One region of the Faecalibacterium sp. IP-3-29 genome, then DNA from elsewhere that is predicted to be linked to it. Evidence: predicted binding sites of a transcription regulator. Region 1 holds the regulator's gene; the other holds the start of a gene.

Region 1 (4,211 bases):
CTTGCGGACAGGGGTCATGGTGCGGTCGACCAGATCAGCGGTCAGCTCATTGAACTTTGCGCGGGTCAGGGTCATATCCAGATGCTTGGGGCCGGTAGCGTCAGCAGTGATGAAGGGCAGGTTGATCTGGCTGCTCATTGCGCTGGACAGCTCGATCTTTGCCTTCTCAGCAGCTTCCTTCAGGCGCTGTGCGGCCATCTTATCCTTGCGCAGGTCGATGCCGTTCTCGTTCTGGAACGCATCTGCCATCCAGTCGATGATGCGCTGGTCGAAGTCATCGCCGCCCAGGTGGGTATCACCGTTGGTGGCCAGAACCTCGGTCACGCCGTCGCCCATCTCGATGATGGAGACATCGAAGGTGCCGCCGCCCAGGTCGTAGACCATGATCTTCTGGTCCTCTTCCTTATCGATGCCGTATGCCAGAGATGCGGCAGTGGGCTCGTTGATGATACGCTTGACGTTCAGGCCGGCAATGGTGCCTGCGTCCTTGGTTGCCTGACGCTGGCTGTCGTTGAAGTATGCAGGAACGGTGATGACTGCATCGGTGACAGTCTCGCCCAGATAAGCCTCAGCATCTGCCTTCAGCTTCTGCAGGATCATAGCGCTGACCTGCTGGGGAGTGTACTCCTTGCCGTTCAGGGTCACCTTGTGGTCGGTGCCCATATAACGCTTGATGGAAGCCACCGTGTTCTCAGGGTTGGTGATGGCCTGGCGCTTTGCGACCTGACCCACCAGACGGTCGCCGGTCTTGGTGAAGCCGACAACAGACGGGGTGGTGCGTGCACCCTCAGAGTTTGCGATAACAACGGGCTCGCCGCCCTCCATAACAGCCACGCAGCTGTTGGTAGTACCAAGGTCGATACCAATGATCTTACTCATAATGAAAGCTCCTCTCAAATTCAGAACGTTTTTTGTTTATATGATGCTCAAATGTTACCAAGCGGATGTTATATTTGAAAACCCTTGCGGGGTCTTGCAAAATCACTCTGCCACAACAACGGTGGCATGGCGGACGATCTTATCGCCCAGCTTGTAGCCCTTCTGGTAGACCGTGATCACGGTGCCGCTCTCCTGCCCATCGGGGGCGGGGATCTGCTGCACGGCATTCATAAAGTTGGGGTCAAAGGGCTTGCCCAGCGCCTCGATCTCCTCCACATGGAGGACACTCAGCGCCTTGGCGGCTTTGTCCAGTGTCATGGTCACGCCCTTCTTGTAGTTCTCGTCGGTGGTGGGGGCGTTGGCCGCCATCTCCAGCGTATCCAGAATGGGGATGATCTGGTTCACGGCAAAGGACACGCCGTCGTTGAACTTCTGGTCAGCCTCACGGGTGGAGCGCTTGCGGTAGTTCTCATACTCGGCGGCCATCCGCAGCAGCTGATCCTTGGCCTGATTGGCATTCTTCTCAGCCGCGTCCAGCTTTGCCTTCACGGCCTCCAGCTCCCGGGCCTTCTTGTTGAAGAAGCCATCCTTTTTCTTGGGGTCTGCCGCTTCAGCGTTCGTCTCGGGAGCCGCTGCCTGCTCAGGTGCAGTTTCCGGGGCGGCCTGCTCGGCGGTGTTGGGCTCCACGGCAGGTTCTTCTGCCTGCGGGGTCTTTTTTGTTTCTTCGCTCATTCCAGGTCCTCCTTATAGATCACAGTCCGCCGGGGTGCGGCTGCCTGCGGGGTATCTTTTCGTTTGCCGCTCATTCCTTCGCCAAGCTGGTCGGCAAAGGTGTGGAGCAGCGGCATCAGCTTCTGGAAGGGCATCCGGGTGGGGCCGATGAGGGCCACGGAGCCCCAGAGGCCTCCGCCCACCAGATACCGGTCACTCACGATGCACAGGCCAGGAATCTGAGGTTCCAGATCCTCGCCCAGCAGGATGCTTTCGCTCTGCTCTGCCGGGGGTGCAATGAGGGCGGCGGCCTGCTCTTCGTCGTTCAGCAGGCTCAGGATGCTGCCCACCTTGCCGTCCAGCTGGGGCCAGTCCAGCAGGTACTGCTCACCACCCAGATACACATGGGGCTGGGTGGAATCCTGCAGGATGGCGGCGGCGGCGCTGATCACCGGCACCAGCTCCGGGCTGATCTGACTGCACAGCTCTGCAAGGAGCCGGGGCGACAGATCAACAGGAGCCACAAAGGTCAGGTTCCGGTTGAGCAGGGCGGCAAGCGCCGCTGCATTTTCCCGGGAAAGACCGGTGCGGACCCGCGCCACACGGGTGCGGACATAACCGGCAGTGGTCACAGCCAGCACCGCTGCGGCGCTGCGGCCCACCTGCACCACCTCGTAGTGGGCGATGCAGAGATCCTCAGCACAGGGGGTGCTGACGGCGGCTGTGCAGCCGCTGATGGCGGCCAGCGCCTTGGCGGCACCCTGTGCCAGCTTTTCCGGCTCATGGTCAAGGCTTGCGAACACCGCGTCCACACGGGCGCGGGTCACACGGTCCAGCGGCTGGTCATCGGTGAGAAGATGATCCAGATAATAACGGTAGCCCTTGGCACTGGGGACACGGCCTGCGCTGGTGTGGGGCTGCTCCAGCAGACCCAGCTTGGTCAGCGCGGCCATCTCGTTGCGCAGCGTGGCACTGGAAACTGCCATATCAAAGTAGTTTGCCAGCACACTGCTGCCCACGGGCTCGCCCTCGAGGCCATACAGCGCAACGATCGCCTGCAAGACACGCTGTTTGCGTGCATCCATCGTCATAGCGCCTGCCTCCTTCGTTCGCTTTTTGTTCTTTAGCACTCCTTCTTCCTGAGTGCTAAGACCATTATATCCAATTTTGCGGCGCTGTCAATAGCTTCTCAGAAAAGTTTTGAAAGATTCATAATTCTGTCATAAAGGCCGCACAAAAAAAGAGCCGCCCTGCGGCGGCTCTCCTATATAATAGATCATTCCTCCATCTGCTTTGCCAGAAATGCCGCCGCCACGTTCACCGCCTTGAGCTGGGCGGCATCGGGCTGGGCAGTGCGGTCCTCCGTAAGCAGGCCCACACTGCCGGTGACATCCCCCGCCGCAATGATGGGCACAGCGCACAGCAGCGCCCGGGGTGAGCCCTCACAGGGCAGCAATGCCTTTTCGGGGCTGCCATCGCTCTGGTAGGGCTTGCGGCTGTCCATCAGCTTTTCCAGCGGCTGGCTCACGCTGCGGTCTGCCAGATCCCGCCTGCCCGCACCGGATGCCGCCAGAATGCGGTCCCGGTCTGAGACAAAGGCCGTCAGGGCAAAGCACTTGCTCAGCACATCCACATACTGGGCCGTTACCCCGCTCAGTTCCCCCATGGGCGAATACTTTTTGAAGATGACCTCGCCGTCCCCTGTTGTGAAGATCTCCAGCGGGTCTCCCCTGCGGATGCGCTGGGTGCGGCGGATCTCCTTGGGGATGACCACCCGCCCCAGCTCATCGATGCGGCGCACGATGCCGGTTGCTTTCATAAGGTTCCCTTCCTTTCCATGTTCCGGTTTTGCTTCCAGATTTCTGTGAAGTATGGTTATTCTGTGGAAACAGGAAGGGAATTATTCATTCAGCTCCGGCCGGAGCCTTACCTGCGCACATACTGCGTCTTTCTACCCGCGCCGATCCTCTCCAGAACGCCCTCCTCTGTCAGTTTTTTCAGCGCGCTTTCAATCGAGCTTGTACCAAAGCCCGGGCAGGCCTCTGCGGCCTCCTGTTTTGTAAAGGCTCCCAGCCTTTCCATCGCATAACTGCGCACTCGTTCGTACGCCGTCACGCGCTTCTGTCCCCCGCCAACCAGATCGACCCGCTGCTCAAAATCCTGATAACAGGAGCAGATCACCGCCAGCATATATTTGATGAACGGTGTCGGGTCATTTTCCTCCTCATGCCAGTGCTGATCAGCCTGCGCCAGTGCTGCATAGTACTCATCCTTAGTCTCTGCAATTGCTTTTTCAATGCTGATGTACTGCCCCACAACATATCCATTCTGATACAGCATCAAAAGGGTCAGCAGCCGGCTCATTCTGCCGTTACCATCATTGAAAGGATGGATACAGAGAAAATCCAAGATAAAACAGGGGATCAAAAGCAGGGGATCAACGAGTTCTCTATGCAGCACATCCTGATAAGTGCAGCAAAGTGCCTCCACAGCACCCGGTGTCTCGTATGGTTCCAGCGGGCGGAACAGCACATGGCGTTCCCCGCTGGGAAGGGTCATATCGATCTCATTGGGTGTAGTCTTAAAATGTCCTCGATAGGTCAAATTCGTATATTTCAGCA
Region 2 (4,211 bases), 1.3 Mb from region 1:
CAGCCCAGCGCCCAGCCGCCGTTTTGATCGGTGCAGTTGTTCACAAAGCCTTTTTTGCAGAAAAAGCACTCTCCGCAGAAGGTCTCCACGTTCACCGTCACCCGGTCGCCGGGTTTCACATTGGTCACCGCACTGCCCACTTCTTCTACGATGCCCACCATCTCGTGCCCTACCGTGATGCCGGGCACCGCCCGTGGCACGCTGCCGTGCTTGATGTGCAGATCGCTGGAGCAGATACTGGCAAGGGTCACCTTTACAATGGCGTCCCGCTCGTGCTGCAGCACCGGCTTTGGTTTTTCCATCAGGGCAAACGTCCCCTCTGAAACATAGGTATAGGTCAGCATGCTTTTTACCTCCATGCGCTTTGATATTTCCGGACTTGAGTATACCACGCAGCTCTCCGCCGATTAGATCTTGGGCTGATACTGCATGCTGGACACATTGTAAACGGTAACAAAAGCCTTGGGGTCTTCCCGGTTGATAAAGTTCATCAGCTTCTGATATTCGCTCTTGTCCACGATGGTAATGATCTCGTTGTGCTTTTCCAGATTGTATGCACCGATGGCCTCGTACATGGTCGCACCGCTGTGCAGGTCATGGAGGATGAACTGACGCAGCGCCTCCTCTTTTTCGGTGATGATGCAGACGCGGCGTTTGATGCTGTTATCAAAGATGAAATGGTCCAGCACGATGCCGTTGAAGTAAGTACCGAGGATACTCAGCACCACGGTCTTTTTATCGTAGACCAGGGCCGCGGAAAGCGCCACACACATTCCCGACAGAGACATGGCTTTTCCCAATTCCATGTGCAGGTACTTGTTCATGATCTTTGCCACGATATCCAGCCCGCCGGAGGATGCATTGCGATTGAACAAAATACTCAGCCCGATGCTGACCACCAGAATATAGCACAGCACGTCCAGCTCCTGACTGCCGGTCATCGAGCCGAACTCCGGGAACAGCTTTTCAAACAGCCCCAGAAACACCGGCAGCAGCACACTGGTGTATACGGTCTTTGCGCCAAATTCTCTGCCGCAGGTAAAGAACCCGATGATGAGAAGCACGACGTTCAGGATCATCGTAATGACCGACAAGGGCAGCGGCACAAAATTGGACAGCACGATGCCAAGGCCGGAAATGCTGCTGACGGATGTATGGCTCGGCACCAGAAAAAAGAAAACGCCCGCCGCAATGATCGCCACCGCCCCGGTCAGGACTGCCGTCTCCCTCAGGACTGCGCCGGTCTTTCCTTTTACATCACTCATCTTTGTCCCCCTAAAATCAAATTTGTTTCACCGAATTTCTCATCTTTGTCGATGCGGACAAGGAGCTTACCGCCAAAGCGTTTGTATTCCATAGTGAAGTACCTCCATAAATTCCGAGTTGCTGTTCTCAGTATACCATGTTTTTCCCTTGCGGAAAAGATAGCGAAACAAAAATGCCCCCGGAGAGCTTGTTGCGGCTCTCCGGGGGCATCTTATGTGCGTGTGTGACTTGGCGCACACGACCGGCGTTTTACTCGATTTCAATCAGATTCGGGTTCTCAGGCAAAGCCTTCGTCTGCTGAGGAGCAGGCAGCTCAACATGCAGGACGCCATCCTCGAACTTTGCATGGATGTCTTCCTTCTTCACATCGCCCACGTAGAAACTGCGTGCACAGGTGCCGGAGAAGGTCTCGCGCCGCAGATAGCGACCCTTCTGATCCTTTTCGTCATTGCTGTGGCTGCGCACTGCCTGAATGGTCAGGTAGCCGTCGTTCAGATCCATCTGAACGTCTTCCTTCTTGCAGCCCGGCAGATCAACCGCTACTTCGTAGCCGTTGTCCGTCTGTTTGACATCGGTCTTCATCATGTTTGCACCGCGCTTACCAAAGGTATCACGCGCCTCACGGTTCATCATACGTTCCAGTGCAGCGTCATTCCAGAACGGATCGAAGAAATCATCGAACAGGTTTTCATGGAAAACAGTCGGCATAAGCATAAATCATTCCTCCAATCCCGGCGTTCGGGTCGGGGCAAAAAATCTGAAGCGTCCATTCAGAAGGGCTTTCCAGGGAGCCTTGCGGCTCTCCTTTTGCCCTTCCTCCTGAGCACGCCACTGTTATAGCACCATTTGTTAGCAGTGTCAAGTGTAGAGTGCTAAAATTCACAGAAAGATAATTTTCTGATAATCTTTCATGTAATCTTAGGCGTTTTTCAGGCATATGTTAGCCTTAAGCATTTGGCATCCACTCCATTCGCCACCAGAGTAGCAGCGATTTCCTCGAATGTCTTTACTACCTCCATTGCTTTTACCGGAACGACGATTTCGTCCGGTTCTCCTTTCTCCAGGAGACCTTTTGAAAAGCTCATGCCAGGGGTTTTCACTTCGCCAATATTAAAAGCCATCAAGTTCACTTTTCGTCCATCAGATGCCTCAAAATCAAAAAAATTCATAACTCCATCAAACACATCTGGCGACTCAAGTTCTTTACTGTCATAATCCAATATATGCGTATGTTCTGAAACGATTGATTTGATTTTATCCACTTCTGCCTTTTCCAGTTGCAGTCCTTGTGTATTTTCTCTGTTCTCCTGACATTGAACGAAGCCATCTTCTGACACGGACACACGGCAAAGCGGCAAACCCCAGGCATTTGCCAGCAAATAATCAAAAACGATGTTTTCTCTCATCCGAATCTCCTTATCCTTCCACCTTCTGGATCACCGCGCCCAGCCAACGGCACAGGGTATCGCCTGCCTGATTTGCGATCTCCAGCACGCGGGCGTGGCTATGCTTGACCGTCTGGATGCCGGTGGCCATGTTAGTGATGCAGCTGACGGCCAGTACCTTCATGCCCATGTAGTTGCAGACCATGGTTTCCGGCACGGTGCTCATGCCCACGGCATCGGCTCCCATCCCCGCAAAGGCGCGAATTTCAGCCGCCGTTTCATAGCAAGGGCCCATAAAGCCCATGTAAACGCCCTCCTTGTAGGCAATGCCCAGTTCATCGGCGGTCTGCTTGGCAAGGTTCCGCAGTTCCAGACTGTAAGGTTCGGTCATGTCCGGGAAGCGGGGGCCGAAGCGCTCGTCGTTGGGGCCGATGAGGGGGTTCGTGCCCATCATGTTGATGAAGTCGGTGAGGAGCATCAGGGTGCCCGGCGCAAACTCCCGGTTGATGCCGCCGCAGGCGTTGGTCAACACCACCTTTTCCACGCCCAGCAGCTTGAACACATAGAACGGGTAGCAGACTTCCTTCATGGAGTAGCCCTCATAGAAATGGAAGCGGCCTTCCATGGCGTAGACTTCCGTGTCCCCCAGCTTGCCAGCCAACAATGCGCCTTTGTGTCCTGCCACCGTGGATACCGGGAAGTTGGGGATATCCTTGTAGGACAGTTCTTCCGTATCCGTAAAGTCCGCGGTCAGCTTGCCAAGGCCGGAGCCCAGCACCACCGCGATCTTCGGGCGCTTTTTCGTGTGTGTCTTGATATATTCCGCACTTTCCAGTACCTTTTCATAAAGATGTTCCATACCGTTCTCTCCTTTTCCCAAAAAATTCGATATACTCTCTGGGTTCAGTATATCGGATTTTTCAGGCCGATGCAAGACACCCTCCATCGAGTCTTATTAAAAACCAAGGAGCAGATACTTCACATCACGAGTGTGTTGTATCTGCTCCTTGGTTCTCCGAATGTCTTATCTCTGGCCGATGTTCCACCGAAACAGCTCATATGCTTCCCGGATATCCTCCGGCAGACGTTTCAAAGTCTCGTCCCGCAGTTCCTGCGGCATCCCGTAAAAAGCTTCGGCAATGCCGCCGGTGATACAGGCAAGGGTGTCGCTGTCGCCGCCCAGAGAGACCGCATTGCGAAGTGCATCCTCAAAACTGACGCTTTCCAGAAAAGCAATGATTGCTTCCGGCACAGTTTCCTGACAGGTCTCCACATGATGATAGGTCGGCCGAATTTCATCGCAGGTACGGTTCAGGTCATAACCGCGGAACATCCCGCCGTAACCGGCATGGGGATATTCACGGCCCCAGAACCGCATTTCATGCTGCACTGCACAAAATGTTCTCTCCGGCAGACCCTTTCCGTCAATCAGACCAACTGCCACCGCAGCGGTCATGACGGTATCATCGGTGAAGTGCGATTTCTCGCTCAGCAGCGGAAAATCCTTGTGCTTGTAATTGTTGTGGTCAAATTCATAGGGACTGCCCACGATGTCACCCA

What was found. The regulator HrcA, encoded in region 1, represses chaperone genes, less so after heat shock. The targets are predictions, from matches to a motif close to TGTTAGCACTCNNNNNNNNNGAGTGCTAACA.
Region 2: MTP40_RS05460 (Hsp20/alpha crystallin family protein) is a predicted target of HrcA. The motif match lies at 2,114-2,144, and genes of this name have one in related genera.

Annotation. Positions count from the first base shown of each region.
Region 1 is NZ_CP094471.1:2,847,920-2,852,130, forward strand. Features, by position in the region: gene dnaK (molecular chaperone DnaK) at 1-879, opposite strand, end outside; gene grpE (nucleotide exchange factor GrpE) at 982-1,611, opposite strand; gene hrcA (heat-inducible transcriptional repressor HrcA) at 1,608-2,681, opposite strand; gene MTP40_RS13700 (stage V sporulation T C-terminal domain-containing protein) at 2,867-3,409, opposite strand; gene MTP40_RS13705 (Fic family protein) at 3,517-4,211, opposite strand, start outside.
Region 2 is NZ_CP094471.1:1,135,877-1,140,087, reverse strand. Features, by position in the region: gene MTP40_RS05470 (alcohol dehydrogenase) at 1-344, opposite strand, end outside; gene MTP40_RS05465 (YitT family protein) at 408-1,265, opposite strand; gene MTP40_RS05460 (Hsp20/alpha crystallin family protein) at 1,516-1,980, opposite strand; gene MTP40_RS05455 (hypothetical protein) at 2,196-2,672, opposite strand; gene MTP40_RS05450 (purine-nucleoside phosphorylase) at 2,683-3,510, opposite strand; gene MTP40_RS05445 (ADP-ribosylglycohydrolase family protein) at 3,676-4,211, opposite strand, start outside.